DNA from 3 places in the Comamonas sp. 14P8.1.4 genome. Region 3 is predicted to be linked to each of the others. Evidence: riboswitches for the same ligand, from Rfam matches in the RefSeq annotation. Region 3 holds a riboswitch; each other region holds the start of a gene.
What was found. A riboswitch is a leader RNA that binds a small molecule or an ion and turns the genes downstream of it on or off. The one in region 3 is predicted to bind cobalamin.
Positions count from the first base shown of each region.

Region 1: it holds a riboswitch for cobalamin, as region 3 does, so the genes downstream of both, AC27VO_RS01340 (TonB-dependent receptor domain-containing protein) here and AC27VO_RS09655 (cobyrinic acid a,c-diamide synthase CobB) in region 3, are expected to answer to the same signal.
Region 2: it holds a riboswitch for cobalamin, as region 3 does, so the genes downstream of both, AC27VO_RS07710 (TonB-dependent receptor) here and AC27VO_RS09655 (cobyrinic acid a,c-diamide synthase CobB) in region 3, are expected to answer to the same signal.

Region 1 covers NZ_JBYOKN010000001.1:278,647-284,933, reverse strand. Annotated here, with positions in the region: gene AC27VO_RS01350 (hypothetical protein) at 178-738, opposite strand; gene AC27VO_RS01345 (ABC transporter substrate-binding protein) at 725-1,570, opposite strand; gene AC27VO_RS01340 (TonB-dependent receptor domain-containing protein) at 1,570-3,450, opposite strand; cobalamin riboswitch at 3,518-3,753, opposite strand; cobalamin riboswitch at 4,134-4,368, shown strand; gene AC27VO_RS01335 (glutaredoxin family protein) at 4,536-4,763, shown strand; gene nrdI (class Ib ribonucleoside-diphosphate reductase assembly flavoprotein NrdI) at 4,772-5,200, shown strand; gene nrdE (class 1b ribonucleoside-diphosphate reductase subunit alpha) at 5,197-6,287, shown strand, end outside.
Region 2 covers NZ_JBYOKN010000003.1:151,686-157,972, reverse strand. Annotated here, with positions in the region: gene AC27VO_RS07720 (DUF924 family protein) at 1-356, shown strand, start outside; gene AC27VO_RS07715 (hypothetical protein) at 520-786, opposite strand; gene AC27VO_RS07710 (TonB-dependent receptor) at 1,159-3,099, opposite strand; cobalamin riboswitch at 3,242-3,462, opposite strand; gene AC27VO_RS07705 (hypothetical protein) at 3,546-3,731, opposite strand; gene miaA (tRNA (adenosine(37)-N6)-dimethylallyltransferase MiaA) at 3,822-4,832, opposite strand; gene AC27VO_RS07695 (multidrug effflux MFS transporter) at 4,852-6,081, opposite strand.
Region 3 covers NZ_JBYOKN010000004.1:76,601-82,887, forward strand. Annotated here, with positions in the region: gene hemN (oxygen-independent coproporphyrinogen III oxidase) at 1-1,319, shown strand, start outside; gene AC27VO_RS09640 (sulfite exporter TauE/SafE family protein) at 1,325-2,038, shown strand; gene AC27VO_RS09645 (cell division protein ZapA) at 2,261-2,782, opposite strand; gene AC27VO_RS09650 (DUF904 domain-containing protein) at 2,779-2,991, opposite strand; cobalamin riboswitch at 3,163-3,405, shown strand; gene AC27VO_RS09655 (cobyrinic acid a,c-diamide synthase CobB) at 3,811-5,202, shown strand; gene cobU (bifunctional adenosylcobinamide kinase/adenosylcobinamide-phosphate guanylyltransferase) at 5,215-5,820, shown strand; gene AC27VO_RS09665 (ABC transporter substrate-binding protein) at 5,808-6,287, shown strand, end outside.

The sequences.
Region 1 (6,287 bases), on a different contig from region 3:
TCACTGCAAAGCTGCCACAGAGCGCATGAAAGCCAATACGACCACGTGCAATGCCACAACCCAATGGTGCGCTATGAGCCGACACCCCGTACTGACCGCCCGCAACCAATCAGTCAGTCACTTGGCGTCGGTTGACGGCGTACCCGAGCTGAGTGAATCAAGCAGCGTTTTCTAGCTTCACGAAGAAGCAGTGTCGGACCTTCTGGCCGGACTGCCATAACTCTTGCTCTCAAACGGAACTTCCTGAACACCTCTTCGTTGATTAATAGCCAGCGTCATCACGAAGAATAAGTTGCACAGGGTATTGCACATGCGGGGCAGAATATCAGGAACCTCTTTGCCACCTTCCTCCTCCACACGCACCATGCAACGAATCGCTTTCTTGGCTGAGGAGCGCGCTTGATGCAGCTGTGGAACGGGTGCTGCGCCACGCGGCAAGACAAAAACATGCTCACGGTCACCCACTTCGGCACGATAGTGATGCAATTTGGCAAGCAGCCATTGCTGGTCGGACTCCTCCACCGCCAAGCGACCACGAATTGAGCCGTTGATATGAAAGGCCAATGGCTGCAAATCTTCCAAATCCTGACGAATGTCTGCCATATCGTTCGTGCTCGCGGCAACAGCACTGCCAATCAGGGCGCATAACTCATCGGTGGTGACTTCAAAGTCGCAGAGGTAAGAGGTTTGATGGATGAAGGGGTAGCAAACTTCATCCCAGTTTTTACTGAGTTTCATAGTGTTCCTTTGCAAATGGCATTTGCATGCAGCGCAAAAAAATCTCTGCAGCTTCTGCCATGCGAGGGCCAGGATGTGTGGTGATCCGGCGCTCTTCTGCTGTCAGCCGACAAATGCGTTTGTGCTTCACCGCCTGAATCTTTTTCCACCCAGGTCGCTGGTGCACGGTCATTGTGCTTTGTGCGTAGGTTTGAATAATGAGATCCGGTGCTTGTTGCACCACATACTCGGGTGAGAGCTTGGGAAAGAGGGTTGCGCTACCCGCAGCAATATTTTTCGCCCCCAAAGCCGCTAACAATTGCCCCATGAAAGAAGCCGGTGAGGCTGCATACATGACGGCATCCACCTCAAGGTAAACACGTTGTGCCGGTAGTTGCGCAGCTTCATGCGCAAGCGCCAGCAACCTGCTTTGCATTGTGCGAATGGTGTCAGATGCATGTTGCGTCTCTAGCCAGCCATCCAGCTTATGCAAGACCGCATGCACTTCCTCAACCGTGACTGCATCCACCCTCTGCACGTTCAACCCCAAGGCTTGCAACTTTTGGAGTACAGGGGGAACATTTCCAATCAATACCAAGTCAGGCTGCAACTGCAGAATCGACTCCATATTGGGCTGCCAAGTTTTACCCAACCGGGGTAGCCCCCGTACGCTGGCGGGATCCAGAGAGAAATCATCAACGCCGACCAAACGATCGCAAGCCCCTAAAGCACAAACAGCCTCCGTGGCGGAAGGCAATAAAGAAATGATGCGCCCTGTCTTGGCCCATGCCTGCTCCGTAAGAACAGACAGGGCCAAGAGGGAAGCTGCGCTGATGACGCGCAGCAAAGACATTACTTAGGCGTCCATTTGAGGGTCAGGTATCCAGCGCGACCGCGTTGGTTGTAGCCATAAGCCGTCTCGTACACCTTGTCCGTCAAGTTGGAAATACGCGCTTGGAACGCCCAATCTTTATTGAGCTGGTACTCGGCATAGGCATCCATGGTGGTGTAGCCCGCTAGCGTCTCAGAAACTGAGCGCTGGCGCTCGCTCGCATACAAGGCGGATGCACCCAACTTCCAAGCCCCCCATGACTTGTCCAGCGCAATAGAAACTTGGTGCTTGGCCCGGTTCATCAGTACGGCACCATCACCATCTCGAGCGCTAAGACGTTCATAGTTGGCGTTCAGATTCCAGCTATCTTGATTAAGGTGGTACTGCAGAGACCAGCCTTTCAAGCGCGCTTGATTCACATTGGCTGGCTTCCAAGTCCAGCTACCAGGTGCAATAGGCGCCCATGCAATCAAGTTCTCCACTTTGTTGTCAAACCCAACAAGCTTGAAGTGATGAGAGGCGATGCTCCAGTCAACCCCCAACTCATTGCCGTGTGCAACTTCTGGTTGCAGCAGAGGATTCCCTAAGCCTGGGTAGTAAAGATCGTTGAATGTTGGAGCCTTCAAACTACTGGCACGGCTTGCATGCACACGCAGGTTGGGCAAGAGTTCATAGCCATACGCCACGCCCCATGTGTTGTAAACCCCATATTGGGAACTATCATCTCTTCGGATATTCACCTGCCATGAATGCGCATTCAACGCACCATTCAATCCAGCGTAAGCTGCATTGGTGGAGCGTTCGGACTGATCAAAGGCCGTCGTCGTTGATATTTTTTGCTCTAAGCGCTCAAATCCTGCAACAACAACACCCAGACCGGTCTTGATTTCATTGCCCCACTTGAACTCATCTTGGCGAGTGTTATATGTTGTGCTACTCAAAGTTGCCGAAGCAATATCCAAATCACGATTCCATTGTTTGTCCAAGGCACGCGAATAGCTCAGTGAAGTTTTCCATTCCTGGGTGAATGCGCCGGAAAGCTTCAAAGCACGTGTGCCAGCATCTGAATCTAGCCAAGACTGTGCTGCTGCCCCGTTGTCAGATTCTGCGAAGCCATCTGCTTGCATGAAATTCCCGTCCAGACGCCATGTGTCGTTGAATGCGTATCCAAGGCTGGCCGTTACGGATGACTGGTTGAATTTATCAACATCGGGATTGAATATATATGACCCGATTTTGCTATTGCTGGCTGAAAAACCGGGATCAACGACACGTGCGACGTTCAGACTGTAATTCCACCCCTTCTGCTCACCAATCAGTCCTGCTTTAGCATCTTTATAGCCACGACTGCCCAAAGTGGTCGATGCACTTGGGGTCAATGCTTTTCCATGCCCCTTGCCATTTTTCGTGAATATCTGAATAACGCCACCAATAGCATCGCTGCCATAAAGAGCGGATGCCGGCCCATGCACAACCTCGATTCTTTCGATTTGCTCCAAGGGCAGACTTTGTAATGAAGGATCTCCTGCTGTGGCAGAGCCAAAGCGCGCGCCGTCTACCAACAAAATCACTTGAGAACTACCACGCAAGCTGATGCCCTGCGTTTGCCCACGGCCGCCGTTGCTGGTCATCCGGGCGCCTGCCAATCTTTGCAGCACTTCTGCCAAGGAGCGTCCACCCAGGTTAGAGATTTGCTCAGCAGTGATCACCCGAACATCAGCCAAGGTTTCATCCAACTTGGTTTCCGATCGTGTGGCGGTCACAACCGTGGTATTCAACCGTTTTTCTGAATCATTCTGCGCATGCGCTGTCGACGCAGCAGCAATGGCAATGGCTGCCCATGCAAAACGTGCAGGCTGGCGCACAGCTGCGCCATGCAAGATGGAGGTGTGGATAGTCATATTTCTTGAGTTGTACGCACAGCGTCCCCGCAAGTGCGTCACAAAAAACCGAAGAGTGCGGAGCAGCTTCTTCGAACCATTTCCGGCCGGTCTACAGACTGGTGCACCGACTACCTAAACCTTCCCAAAGCCAAAAGCTTCAGTGGTTGTAGCAAGGTAGGCTGGTCTTACGACCCGTGCACACACTGTTGCGGGGGCAGTACATGCAAGGTGGCGCACTGAAGAGCGCGCACCCTCTCATGTTTCCCGTTTAACTGCGCGGCCAGGGAAGACCGCGCGAGCACCAGAAAGCGGGTTAATTCTAAGGCTGGAGGCAACTTCATGCTGCCTCCAAGCTGGTAGCCGTAGTAGTTCAACCACAGCCCATTTTTTACATGGTGCCAATTTCAATTGGGCGCCAAACACATCCACGAGAAACGTGCACGACCCTATCCACACAATCCCGCATAACCTTGGCTGCGGAGTGTTTATGTCAATCTTTTTTTGAATTTACAAAACAAAACAATGACAAAGCGAAGCCCAAAGAGAAGCGGCCTCCTCGATCTAAGGCACTGTAATTCCAAGGGAAGCAAGCTTGAAGAGCAAGAAAAAGTGAAATGCTTGAAGCAAGCTCCTAGCACTTTTTGACAGATCAAGTCAGCGATCAATGGCTGCCCAAACTGGTTTTCAAAAAAGTTTTGGCGCATAGAATTCATCTTGTTGGTGCACTAGCGTGAGTTCTCAAGCTAGGGTTAAACGAGAATCAGGAGGCCTTGTTCCGACGAGGCTAACCTGAACTGCCCCCGCAACAGTAAGTGAGGTGCATTGCAGTTTTTTTGCAGTGCGCGGTAACACAAGCAGCCACTGAAGCCTCGGCTTTGGGAAGGCGTGTTACCTGTGCCTACCAGTCTGGATACCGGCCAACAAGCAGCCAAGAACACGTTCTTGGCTTTTCATCAACCGTACAGGCGGGGACGCCTGGGTGGCTGCATATGCTTTCTTGGACCAACCAGCTAGGTACACCTGCTTTGCGCCGTGTGCCGCGACCTGCGTCTTTAGCTATCAGAAACCTGTCGTGCCACTGTCTAGCAGGGCTTGAAGGCTTCATGATCACTCTTTTTTCCAAACCCCATTGCCCCCAATGCACGATGACAGCGCGCACCTTGGATCGCCAAGGCTTGGCCTACGAAGTCGTTGATGTTTCCCAGAACGCGGAAGCCGCAGCTCAAGTGCAAACATGGGGCTACCGCCAAGTCCCCGTGGTCAAAGCGGGCGATGAACACTGGAGTGGTTTTCGCCCAGACCGCTTAGCCGCATTGGCAGCCACGGCTTAAGGCCGATCATGGCTCGCTGGGTTTTTTATTCTTCCAAAACTGGAAATACAGCGCGGCTCCTTCAACAAGCGGGACTGTCAGGACTTCGAATTCCACGCACCCCCGAAGAAGCACAGCCTGAGATTACAGCGCCCTTTGTCTTGCTCACCCCGTCGTTTGGGGATGCCCAAGGCAACGGCGCAGTACCCAAAGCCGTGATCCGTTTTTTGAATGCGCCAGAGCGTCGTCAATGGCTACGCGCAGTGGTGGCCTGCGGGGATCGCAATTTTGGCGCTGCCTTCGCTCAAGCTGGCGACGTGATTGCCCGCAAATGCGATGTTCCCCTGCTGCTACGTGTGGAAATGGCCGGAACGCCCACGGACTGGCAACGTCTGCGCCATATCGACCAGCATTTTCTGTCTTCCAATTTACCTACTGTCCGAGAAGCTTTGCGATGAACCTGAGCACCCCTACTGAATTGGACTTTCACGCCCTGAACGCCATGCTGAACTTGCCTGATGCCCAAGGCAAACTGCAGTTCGATGCCGACCGCAAGGCCGCACGCCAATACTTTCTACAGCATGTGAATCAGAACACCGTGTTCTTTCACTCGCTGGAAGAAAAACTGAACTACTTGCGCTCGCAAAATTACTACGAAGCAGAGGTACTGGACGCGTACTCTCCCAAGTTTATTGAGCGGATTTTTAAAGCGGCTTTTGGCAAAAAATTCCGCTTTCCCACCTTCCTTGGCGCCTACAAGTACTACACCGCTTACACCCTTAAAACCCGTGATGGAAAACGCTATCTGGAGCGCTTTGAAGACCGGGTGGTGATGGTATCGCTGGCCTTGGCACGCGGTGATGAAAAACTTGCCATGCGTTTAATGGAAGAGATCATTGCAGGGCGTTTTCAACCCGCCACACCCACGTTTTTGAACGCCGGAAAAAAACAGCGTGGTGAGCTAGTTTCGTGCTTCTTGCTACGCCTGGAAGACAACATGGAAAGTATCGGCCGAAGCATTAACTCGGCACTACAGCTTTCCAAACGCGGGGGCGGCGTGGCTCTGTTGCTCAGTAATCTGCGTGAGTTAAGTGCTCCAATCAAAGGTATCGAAAATCAGTCCTCCGGAGTGATTCCCGTGATGAAGCTGCTGGAAGACGGCTTCTCGTACGCCAACCAGCTGGGTGCGCGCCAAGGTGCAGGTGCTGTGTATCTGAACGCCCACCACCCGGACATCATGCGTTTTCTCGACACCAAGCGCGAAAACGCGGACGAGAAGATCCGCATCAAGACGCTGTCGCTGGGCGTGGTGATCCCCGACATCACCTTTGAGCTGGCCAAGAAGAACGAGGACATGTACCTGTTCTCGCCGTACGACGTGGAACGTGTCTACGGCAAGCCATTTGCCGATATCTCGGTGACCGAGCACTACAAGGAGATGGTGGACGACCCACGCATCAAGAAGACCAAGATCAAGGCACGCGAGTTCTTCCAAACCATTGCCGAAATCCAGTTCGAGTCCGGTTACCCCTACATCTTGTTTGA
Region 2 (6,287 bases), on a different contig from region 3:
CGCCCAAGAGCTTTGCGGGCGACACCAAGGCCCGCACGCTGGCGCTGAAGGCGATTGACCTGGGCTGGGATGTGGACGAGTCCATTCCCGCCATGGCGCGCATTTTCATGTACCTGCCGCTGGAGCACGCCGAGGATATGGCCATGCAGCAAAGCAGCGTGGTGGCGTTCGAGCAGCTGTACCAGGAGGCCGAGCCTGCGCTGCGCGATTTCTTTGAGGGCACGCTGGATTACGCGCACCGCCACCTGGATGTGATCCGCGAGTTTGGCCGCTTTCCGCACCGCAACCCCATCCTGGGCCGCGAGAGCACGGAGGCCGAGAAGGCTTATCTGAGCAAGCCAGGGGCGGGGTTCTAAGCGAAGGCGTCTGCCGCCCATGCTTTGGCCCACCTGAACGTCAGGCGGGCGGGGCGCAAAAAAAGCTGCCATGGCGGGTGCCTGGCAGATTTTTTATTGGCATTTTGAGGGTGTAGCCCTTATCCCATCAGCGCTGATAGCTCTGATTTTTTTAAGCAAATGCTTAGTATTTGGTGGGGCGGCGACCGGTCAGCGACCAGCCGGCGTGCATGTTCTTCTTGTCGTTTTCGTATTCCCAGTTGGTGCCGCAACGTTCGCACACATAGCGGGTGACGGTGACGGTGCCGGTTTCACGCTCGCGCTTGTAGTTGCTGCCCTGGGCCAGCTCAACGTGGCCGGGGGCTTTGCGCCAGTTGCGCTGAATACCGGCGCAGGCATCGCACATTTCGATTTTTTTGAGTTCGTTGATGCGGTCGTTATCTTGGGTCATGGTGGTTGTATGTGCTGCGTGCGCGCAAGGCGTGTAGGGGCATGACTGTACCGAAATCGCCGAGCTGACGCAGATGGGGGGCTGCTTGCCTGCACGGCCCGTGCCTATTGGGCGTGGCAAACACCACCCAGTTGTGCATGCGGTGTACTTAAAAGGAGAGCATGCACCGCAGATGTGGACTGGGTTTTTCGTGTTTTTTGCTGTGATGGCTGGCCGGACGGTATGCGGCCAGCCGCTGACGGGGGAAGAGGTGGGAGAGGGGCGTGGTGGGGGCTGGCAAAGAGCAGGTGCTACCGCCTGTCGTATTCCGCCAAAAAAGAAAGCTGCATGCAGCAGCTTTCAGGAAGGGCACGTCAGGCGGCGGCGCGGTGCTTAGAAGTCGATGCGCGCACCAATCTTCCAGGTGCGTGCAAAGTTGCTGGGGTACAGCCCGTACTTCCAGGTGTTGACGGCAACGCTGTTGGCGTGGTCGAACAGATTGTTCACCGCAGCATACAGCTGCACATGCTGGTGCACCTGGTGGCGGTACGACACATCGGTGGCGCTGTAGATGGCCTGGCGGTACATGGCGTCGTTGCTGAAGTTGCCAATGGCCCAGTGGCTGCTGCGCCAGGTGTGTGACAGCTGCAGGTGGCCCTTGTCGGCCACGCGCAGGTGCCAGCCCAGTGTCAGGCTGTGGCGAGGCACGCCGGGTGTTTGTTTGCCGCTGTAGTTGCTGGTGCCTTGCACTTCACGGTCAATGGTGGCGTGGGTCCAGGTGTAGTTCACGCTCAGCTGGTTGCGGGTGTTCAGCTGCCATTGGTCTTGCAGCTCCACGCCGTATTTGTGGGAGCGATCGAGATTGCCGTTCAAGCCCGACAGTTGGTCGTAGTAAATCTCGTCGTGCAACTTGGCGTAGAACACAGAGGCTTTGAGGCGGTTGCGCGCGGTGGTGTGGTTGGCGCCCAGCGTGAACGTGCGGCTTTGGGTGGCGGCGCCAAAGCCTATAAAGCTGTAGGTGTTGAAGTCAAAAAATCGATCAATGTCGGGTGAGGCAAAAGCATCGCTGTAGTTGGCAAAGACCGAGACCTGGTCCGAGAGGCGGTGGTTGGCACCCAGCTCCCAGGCTGTGTGGTACTCCTGCTGGCTGGAGTTGGCTTGCCCGGGCGACGCGTAGCGGTAGCGCATGCGCTCCCGGCGCAGACCACCGGAGAGCGTCCAGTCGTTCCACAGGTATTGGGTATGCACAAAGCCGCCCAGATTGTTTTTGCGCATGAGGCCGACGGAAGACAGGCGTTCACCCTCCACGCTCTGCACGCCCGCATTCACCGTGAGGGCGCCGCGCTGGTATTGCAGCGCAACTTCGTTGGACTGCTGCGCGTAGTCACTGGTGGAGCCCGGGTAAGTAAAGCTGTTGTACTGGCTGGACTTGTCCTCGCTGTGGTGGCGCGCCGTGAGCTTCCAGGCGGCATTGAGCTGGTATTGCAGCCCAAGGCCCCAGTAGCGGCTGTCAGATACCTGGCGTGGGTAGGGGCTGCCACTGCTTTGGCTCGGGTTGGCATGGAAGGCGGGGGCGGACAGCGCGTTCGGGAAGCGGTTGTCGATACGGCTGGCACCGATTTCCACATTGGCTTGCAGGCCCTTCGCGACCTGGATGTTGCTGGCCAGACGCCAGGTGTTGGCTTCGCTGCTGTCCTGGTGACCGGTGGCATCGGGTTGGCTCCAGCCATTGTGGTGGCTGTGATCGGCCGTCAGGGACAGGTCGAACTTGTCTTTGACCATGCCCACGGATGCCACTGCGCCGCGCTGGCCATGGCTGCCGCCGTAGAGGTCCAAGCTGGCGCTGTCGTGGGCTTTGGTGTAGATCTGAATGCTGCCCGCCGTGGCGCCATCGCCGTACATGACGGCGCCGCTGCCCTTGGTGATTTCAATGCGTTCCACATCGCGCAGCGAGATAGAACCCACCAGGGCCGGTACGTTGTCGATGTTGTTCAGACGCCGACCGTTGACTGAGATCACCACGTTCTGGAAGCCATCTTCGCCAAAGCCGCGCATGGCGATGTTGGGCGCATTGCGGTTGCCCCATTGCGGGGTGATCTGCAGCGAGCTTTGCTGTGCCAGATAGTCAAATACCGAGTGCGCGCCGGAGCGGTCAATTTGCTCGCGCGTATGCACCTCGGAGGCGTAAGGCGCATCGGTGTCTTGCATCTCAATGCGCGTGGCGGACACCACCACATGGGGTTGCTGCACCTCGGTTTGGGCCGCAGCCAGCAAGGAAAAGCCCGTCAGGGCACAGCCCACAGCACAGCTGCGGGGAGAAAAACGAAACGACATGCCGAAGAAATCCATGGCACCGCGTTTGCGTCCCCACAAAGGCGGTGATGTGTGGTCTATGGATGGCTGTGGGGGGAAGAAGAAGAGGTATGCGCGCAAGATGCATCTTGCCGAGCATGTCGCCACCACCCCGCAGCACATCCGCTTGCATGCGTTTCGGCCGGTCTCCGGGCTCGTGTGTTGTTCATCAAACAGCTGCATGGCCTTCCCAGAGCAGGGCTCCAGTGGCGTGATCATGCAGTTAGACACACTGACCGTTGCGGGGGCAGCGCAGGCTTTGCAGACACCGAAGGTGTCGCGCACCTGCTTCCCGTTTAACCCTGTGCTGGAACAGCGATGGGCACCGATAACGCAAAACTGCTCCCTGTAAGGAGCAGTTGCTGAATGATACCCCAGCTGCATTAGCCCGGGCGGGCGTGGTGCCGTCGGGCCTGGGCGGGCTGTGGCTAGCGCGTGTGCACCACGCTGGTGTCGATTTCGCCGTACACCGTCACTCCGCTTTGGGGGCTGGCGGTGGTCTCGGAGGGCACGTAGTAACGGTCCTGTGCGCAGGCCGACAGCAGCAAGGCGCCAGCGGTCAGCAATGCCGCACCAAGGCGGCGGGAGCGAAAAGGTAAACGGGGCAGCGGCATACAGGCAGTCTCCAGAAACAGGCGATGCCTGCATGCTATGCGCAGGCAGGCATCGCGGTGTTTCAGAACGTAGGCGCGCGGTGCCCGGCTTCAGCGCGGCTGGGCAGCGGTTTGCACCACCAGCAGGGCGGCTTGCACCAGGTGCATGGTGGCCATGGGGTCGTCACAGGCAATGGCGTGGCGCTGGGGCATGCTGCGCAGCCAGGTGATCTGGCGCTTGGCCAGCTGGCGCGTGGCGGCAATCCCTTTTTCGCGCACCAGGTGCAAGTTGATGCTGGGTGTGCCTTTGCGTGTTTGCCAGTCCAGCTCTTCCCAGACCTGGCGGTAGCCCACGCAGCGCATGCTGGGCAGCTCGGGGTGCAGGTCACCGCGTGCGCGCAGGCGCTGCACTTCATCGATCAAGCCCGCGTCGAGCATGGTGTCGTAGCGCTGGGCAATGCGCTGGTGCAACCAGGCGCGGTCATTGGGTTCCAAAGAAAAAAGCGTGCAATCGAAGGCTGGTTCTGCGCTTTCAGCTCTCTTTTTTGCTTGGTGAAAGCTGGACAGCGGCTGGCCGGAGACGTGCCACACCTCCAGCGCACGCTGAATGCGCTGGCTGTCGGCCGGGGCCAGGCGGGCGGCGGTTTCGGGGTCGACCTTGGCCAGCTCGGCATGCATGGCAGGCCAGCCCAGCTCGGCGGCCTGGGCATCAATGCGGGCGCGCACCGCAGGGTCGGCGGCGGGCATTTCGTCAATGCCGTCGAACAAGGCTTTGAAGTACAGCATGGTGCCGCCCACCAGCAGCGGAATGGCGCCACGGGCGCGAATCTCGGCCACCAGGCGCTGGGTGTCTTGCACAAACTCGGCAGCGCTGTAGGACTGCAGGGGGTCCAGGATGTTGATCAGGTGGTGGGGCACAGCGGCCAGCTCTTGGGCCGTGGGCTTGGCTGTGCCAATGTCCATGTCGCGATAGACCAAGGCGGAATCCACACTGATGATTTCACAGGCTTGGCCACGCTGTGCCAGCACAGCGGCCAGGGCCAGAGCGGCATTGGTTTTGCCAGAAGCGGTGGGGCCTGCAATCGCAATGCAGGGCAGGGTGTGGGTGGAGGCAGTCAAGATAGGGCAGGGAGAAAACAGGTCAAACCGGGCGGCGGCACGGGCTTTCAGTGCGCGCTGGCGCGCCGTGGCGGCGCACCAGCGTCCATGATGCCAAGGCTGCGGCGAAACACCATGCGGCCAGGCCGAAAACCAAGGGGTACACAGTGCCATTGAAGCTGCGTCCCAGGATCTGACCGGTGACAAAGGCGAACAGCATCATGATGCAGCCGTTGAGCGCTGAAGCCATGCCCGCAGCCTGCGGAAAGGCGCTGACCGCACCGCTTTGCCCGCAGGGCTGCTGAATGCCGTGCGTAATCGGAAACAGCAGGCAGGCAGCGGCATAGGCCCAGCCGCTGCGCACATCGGCCCAGGCCAGGGCCAGCAGCAGTACCGCGCACAGCACGGAAATGCCCCCCGCTACGGCCACGGTGTTGCGCACGCCCAGGCGCGGCAGCAGGCGGCGGCACAGCAGGGTGCCGCCAATGTAGATCACGCCGTTGGCGGCCAGCAGCCAGCCCACGTCGGCAGCGCTCCAGCCCAGCACCTGGGTAAAGACAAACGGTGCGCCGGTCAGGAACACGACCAGCGCGCCATACGAGCAGGTGGTGGTGGCGGTATAGGCCAGGAAGGTGGGGTGGCGCAGGATGGTGTTCCAGCTGCGCAGCAGCCGCTGCGGCTGCAGGGCGTGGGGGTTGAAGTGCTGCACGCTTTCGCGAAAGCGCAGCCACACCAGCACCCAAGCGGCAGTGCCGACCACCGCCAGCACCGCCATGGTGGAGCGCCAGCCCACGTGCTGGGCCAGCCAGCTGCCCACCAGGGGGCTGCAGCAGGCCAGCACGCCCAGGCCCGTCAGTGCTTTGGACATGACGTGCGTGCCTTCCACCGGGGCGTACAGGTCGCGCACGATGGCGCGCGCGGCCATCACCACGGCGCCCAGTGCGGCCCCTTGCAGGGTACGAAAAGCAATCAGTGCTGGCATGTCGGGGGCCAGGGCGCAGCCCACGGCGGCCAGCACGTACAGCGCAATCCCGGCCAGCAGCACCGGGCGGCGGCCCCAGCGGTCAGACACAGGGCCCCACACCAGTTGGGCGCAGCCAAAGGCCAGGATCAGGGCGTAAAACGTGGTCTGCGTCTGGGCCACTGTGGCCTGCAGCTGCTGCGTGAGCAGCGGCATGGCGGGCAGGTACAGATCAGTGGTCAGCGGCTGAAAGCCCAGCAGCAGTGCGAGCAGGCCGATGACAAACAGCGGGGACATGGCAGCTGGCGACATTGCCGCAGCTGCAGAAGAGGGGGAAGCAGACACAAAAAAACCCATACCAGAGAGCCAACAAAGCGCCACATTGCAGCAGCGTGTGCAGGCTAGCAGAACCAGATGGGTGTGGTGTCGCTTTGTTTGCACATTGGTGAAAAATGCCTCTGATGAAGGCACATCAAGCGCTGGCAGCTATGAATTTTCATCCGTTGCATCGACCGTGT
Region 3 (6,287 bases):
CCTACCCCACAGCGGATAGGTTTGTGGAGGCGTTTGGCGATAGTGACTATATCTTGGCCCTCAAGCAGCGCAAAGTGGCCGCTGCGGCCAAGCAGCCGATGTCGCTGTATGTGCACATCCCGTTTTGCGATTCGCTGTGCTACTACTGCGCCTGCAACAAGATCATTACCAAGCACCATGAGCGTGCGGTCACCTATATGCGCTATCTGGAGCGTGAGGTGGATCTGCACCTGCAGCATTGCGGTCGTGGCCAGGCGGTGAGCCAGTTCCACGTCGGTGGTGGGACACCAACCTTTCTGACCGATGATGAATTGCGCGCGCTGTGGGGCATGCTGCGCGAGCGCTTTCAGTTTGACCCTGCGGGGGAGTATTCGATTGAAGTCGACCCACGCACTGTCACGCGAGAGCGACTGGCGGTACTCAAGGAAATCGGCTTTAACCGCCTGAGCTTTGGCGTGCAGGACTTTGATCCCGAGGTGCAAAAAGCCGTGCACCGCGAGCAGCCCGCAGAGCAGGTGTTTGATTTGGTGGCGGCTTCGCGCGAGCTGGGTTTTGAGTCGATCAACGTTGACCTGATCTACGGACTGCCCAAGCAAAATCCGGAATCGTTCGCGCGCACGCTGCAGCAGGTGGCGCAGTTGCGGCCCGATCGCATTGCGCTGTATGCCTATGCACATTTGCCAGAACGCTTCAAGCCTCAGCGGCGCATCTTGCAGGCCGATTTGCCATCCGCGCCCGACAAGGTGGGTATGTTGTCGGCCGCGATTGAGAGCTTTATGGCTGCGGGTTACGTCTATGTGGGCATGGATCACTTTGCCCTGCCGGAGGATGCATTGGCAGTGGCCAAGCGCCAAGGGCGTTTGCACCGCAATTTCCAGGGCTACAGCACGCAACCCGATTGCGACCTGATTGCGCTGGGCGTGTCTGCGATTGGCCGTGTGGCAGCAACGTACAGCCAAAATGCAAAAACGCTGGAAGAGTATTACGACCTGTTGGACCAAGGGCGCTTGCCCGTGGTGCGTGGTTTGGCCTTGTCACGGGACGACACCATTCGCCGCGCGGTGATCATGACCATCATGTGCCAAGGCGAGGTGTTCTATGAGTCCATCAACAGTGCGTGGCTCATCGATTTCAAAAAATATTTTGCAGCAGAAATTGAGGCGCTGGCAGACCAGCAGGACGAAGGTCTGGTGACGATTTCCGATGACTGCATCACGGTCACCCCCAAAGGGTGGTTCTTTGTACGTGGCGTGGCCTTGGTGTTTGACCGTTATTTGCAGGCAGATCGCAATCGTGCCCGATTCTCGCGGATCATCTGATCCCTATGATTCTTTCCTTGCTTTGGACCGCATTTTTCATGGGGCTCGTGGGTGGGCCCCATTGTCTTGCCATGTGTGCGGCACCTTGCCATGCGGTGATCCAGGGCCATGGTCAAGTCGTGCAGATGCATGCAGCATGGTCACCGCAACGCCGGGCCTGGAGCTGGAGCACCTGCCAGTTTCATCTGGGGCGCCTGCTTGGCTACGCTTTGCTGGGCGCCGTGGCCGCTTTGGCCATGGAGCAAGTGGCCTGGTTTTCGGATCAAACCTCTGCCTTGCACCCTGTATGGGTCCTCATGCACCTGGCGATTTTGGCCTGGGGGCTGCTCATGCTGTTTCAGGGACAGCAGCCCGTGTGGCTGGAGCGCGCAGGGCGTGTGGTCTGGGCCAAGGTGCAGCCTGTGTTGTCTTTGCGCGGTGGTGCCTTGCTGGCGGGAATGGCCTGGGCATGCATGCCCTGTGGCTTGCTTTATTCGGCGGTTCTGGTCGCGGCACTGAGCGGCTCTGCATGGACGGGGGGCATCAGCATGCTGGCATTTGGGGTGGGCAGTGGGCTGTGGCTGCTGGCTGCACCACTGGCGTGGCGCTGGCTCAGCGGGAGGGTCAACCGCTGGCGTTCAGAGTGGGGAACACGCGCTGCAGGCCTGATGCTGGTGGCCGTATCACTGTGGGCGTTGTGGATGGACTTGGTCTACAAGCCGTCCCTGTGGTGCCGCTAGAAGGGAAATCGCTGGGGGGTGGTGCCGAATGGCGAATGAAGGTGTCTGCAAAACCACCGAGCCGTCATCCTGAACCGGGGGTTCAGGTGGGCGAGAGCAACCTAACGTTGGGTTCGTCTGACGCGAGACGATCACGCTTGCTAGGCAATGTATCAAGCCCGTGCTCAATGAGCATTGGTTCAAGGCAATATAAAGCCCGGCGGATTGCAGACAGGTGCGATTTTACAGGCTTTCCGCAGGCGTGGAGGGCAATTCCACTTGAGCGGCGTTGTCTAAATCTGTGTCGATGCCGATATCGGTGGTTGCGGGCATTGCGTCTACCATGGCTTCCATGGATGGCTGCGTGTGCGCCAGCGGTTGGCTTGCCTGCGCCAAGGCTTGATCGATGCGATCCACCAAGGCACTGGCAAGCGCCTGATCGTGGCTGGCTTGGGCTTCCAAAGCGTGCAAACGCTCGGCATCGGCGTCAGTCAGTGCTGCACCATCAGTGTCCTGGGCACCTTGCAGTGCAGCAAGTTGTTGTTGCAGGGCTTGCAGCTGGTTGCGCAGCTCCAGGCTTTCAAACGCCAGATTGACGGCCAGCAACACACCAATACGCTCGCGCGAACGCAGCTTGGTGTTGTCCAGCATTTGCTGGAACTGGTGATCCACCCGTTCCACCGCCTCGAGCAGCTGTGCTTCCTGTCCGTCAGGGCAGGTCAGCAGATAGTCCTGGTGCAGGATTTGTGTTTCTAGCTGGCTCAAGATGCCTCCTGATTGACCGGCAAACGTTCGATCAACTCATCCACGCGTGCCCGCGCAGCTTTCAGGCGTGACTTCAGCGAGTCACGCTCCTTGTGCAAAGCCTGGATCTCTTCGCTGAGTTGGCGATTCGCGTGCTGCATAGCTTCGTACTGCTCCAGTAGCAGCTCTACACGCCCTGCAACGGGGTCAAGAATGGATGGTGTCGTCATGGATTGCTCCAATTGTAGGACTGCCCTTTTGAAGGGAATCGCAAATTTAGGGCAGATCGCAAGATATAGCTACAAAAGCTTGTTTCAAGCTGTCAATGCTGGCGTGCATTGGGCCCGGTGCGGGCTGTGAATGCCGGTTGCGCTGCCCAGCAGACTTTTTCCAGCATTAGAATCGACCACTCAAATGTTGGTGCTCGCAGCTTGGTTCACAAGTTTGCAGTTCAACGGGAAGCAGGGTGGCGGTGTTGACCTTCAGCACCACCTAGCCTGCGCTGCCCCCGCAACGGTGAGTTCTTGGCGCTAGTCATAGCGCCCATCCATCATCACAAGCCACTGAATGCCTTGAACAAGCATTTGGGAAGGCGATGGACCTGAGGAACCAGCCCGGATACCGGCCAACATTGGTGTGCCCGCTTCGGTGGGCATGGTTACCCATTGCTGGCGGGGAGGCTGGCGCGGGTCGATATCTCCAAAATCCCCCATGTTCTTGATGAATCCACGGTGCGCTGGTGTCGTTGCATTGGCATTGCGTCGTTCTGCTGCGTGGTGCATGCCGTGGCGTAGCTCGGTGGGCTTTCAGCATCTGTGCAATGCCACGGCAGGGTCGTGGCCGGCACATCGTTCGCAACGGCATGCCACGTTGGGTGCTGAAACCATGGCGCCAGCTTGGAAGCCGGGCACGAAAGTGCAGGCGGCCAGCTGCCATGACAAGGGTGGGGGGCGTGCACCTGCTGGTGGGTTGTGGCTTGGAGAGCGTCTCGGATTCAGCAACCATCACCAAGGTTCATTTTTATCTTGCTACGCATTGCCCGTTGCTCCATGACCCAGTCTTCAACATCTCCTTCCTGTGTGGCGCTTTTGATTGCCGCCCCCGCATCGGGGCAGGGAAAAACGACTGTGACGGCTGCCTTGGCCCGCTGGCACACGCGCCAGGGGCGCCGGGTGCGGGTGTTCAAGTGCGGGCCTGATTTTCTGGATCCTTACTGGCACCAGCTGGCCAGCGGAGCCACGGTGCACAACATTGATGCCTGGATGGTGGGCATGGAGGAGGTGCGGGCCCGTTTGGCCGATGCCGCACGCCATGCCGATGTGCTTTTGATTGAAGGCGTGATGGGGCTGTTTGATGGCAGCCCCACGGCTGCTGATCTGGCTGCACAGCTAGGGATTCCGGTGCTGCTGGTGATTGATGCAAGCGCCATGGCAGGCAGTTTTGGCGCCTTGTTGCTGGGCATGCAGCAGTATCAGCCAGGGTTGCCCTGGGCGGGGGTGCTGGCCAACCGCGTGGGCAGCAGCATGCATGCCCAGATGCTGCAAGCCAGCGTGCGCGATCCCGGCGTGTGGCTGGGCGCTTTGCAGCGTGTGGGAGAGGGCAAAAACGCGCAGTTGCTGCCTGAGCGCCACCTGGGTTTGGTGGCTGCACACGAGCTGCCCGACGCCATGGAGCGCCTCAATGCAGCGGCCGATGCGCTGGCTGCCACGGCCTTGGGGCAAATGCCCTGGCAGGAATGGCAGCAGCGCTGGTCGGTGACGTTCCCTGCAGAGCCTGCTGCGCTCATCCCACCCATGGAGCCTTGGCTGCAAGGCCGTACCGTGGCGGTGGCACGCGATGCAGCATTCAGCTTTATCTACCCCGCCAATCTGGATTGCTTGCAGGCCATGGGCGCGCGCCTGGCGTTCTTCTCGCCTTTGGCGGGAGAGCGCTTGCCGGCGTGCGATGCACTCTGGTTGCCAGGCGGTTACCCAGAGCTGCACGCCGCCACACTGGCTGCGAATACGGCCCTTCAGCAAGATGTGCGTGCCCATGTGCACGCAGGCAAGCCAGTGTGGGCCGAATGCGGTGGCATGCTGGCGCTGGGCGACAGCATCCAGACCGCGTCGGGTGAGGTCTACCCCATGTGGGGCATCCTGCCCGGTACGGCGCAGATGCAGCCGCGCCTGGCAGGCCTGGGCATGCAGCAATGCGTGCAGCAGGGTGGCGTGCTGCGTGGCCATACCTTCCACTACTCACGCTTTCACAGCCCGGTGGCGGTCATGGCCCGCACCAGCCGCGCCCAGCAACCGGTGCAGGCGCAGCAAGGCGAGGCGGTGTACCAGCACGGCAGTGTCCACGCCAGTTACTTTCATGCCTGGTTTCCTTCCCACCCACGCGCAGTGGCGGCCTTGCTGGGCGCGCACGCTGTGGAATGGTCGGCTGCGGCAGCCCCGGCATAATTTGCAACTCTTATGAATGCTTTGAACAACAGCACTGTGACGCCCTGGCAAGAATTGATCCTGGGTGGTCAAAAAAGCGGCAAAACCCGCCGCGCGGAGCAAGCTGCGCGTGACTGGCTGGACGCGGCGGCAGGTCGCAGTGCGGTGTACCTGGCGACGGGGCAGGCGTGGGACGCCGAGATGCGCACCCGCATTGCACGCCACCAGGCCGATCGCGCCGCACGTGTGCCCGGTATGCAGACGGTGGAGGCACCGCTGCAGCTGGCACAGGCCCTGCAAGCCCACAGCCAGGCGCAGACGCTGGTGGTGGTGGATTGCCTGACCTTGTGGCTGACCAACTGGATGATGCCTGCAGAGGAATTGGAATCTGCCTCTAATTCGGCTCAAACCGAGGACTGGAGCGCGCAGCGTGCTTTGTTTTTGGAAGTTCTGCCCCAGTGCCCGGGCCCCGTGGTGGTGGTGGGCAATGAGATTGGTATGGGCGTCATTCCCATGGGCCAAGCCGTGCGTGCCTTTGTGGATGCGCTGGGTAGTTTGAACCAGGACGTGGCGCGCGTATGCAGCCGCGCCACTTTGATGGCAGCAGGCTTGCCGCTGCAACTGAAATGCAACCATTGATACGACGTAGCCTGCATCTGCTGCTGTGGGCATGTGCCGCCCTCGGTGGTGTGACCCATGCGCTGGAGGTGCCAGAGGCCGCGCGCCGCGATGACCGGGGCCGCGCCATTGCCCAGGCGCAACCGCCACAGCGCATTGTCAGCCTGCTGCCTTCGCTGACCGAAACGGTCTGTGCCCTGGGGGCGTGCAACAAGCTGGTGGGGGTGGATCGCTATTCCAACTGGCCGGTCACGTTGCAAACCACCTTGCCCGTGCTGGGTGGGGGCATGGACCCGAATGTCGAAGCGATTGTGGCGCTCAAGCCCGATGTGGTGCTGCTGTCCAACGCCTCGCGGGTGGTGGCGCGGTTGGAGTCGCTGGGCCTGCGCACCCTCACGCTGGAAACCCGCACACAGGCCGATGTGCACCGCGTGCTGCAAAGCATGGGCTTGCTGTTGGGGCTGCCGCCCGAGCAGGCAGAGCGCGAA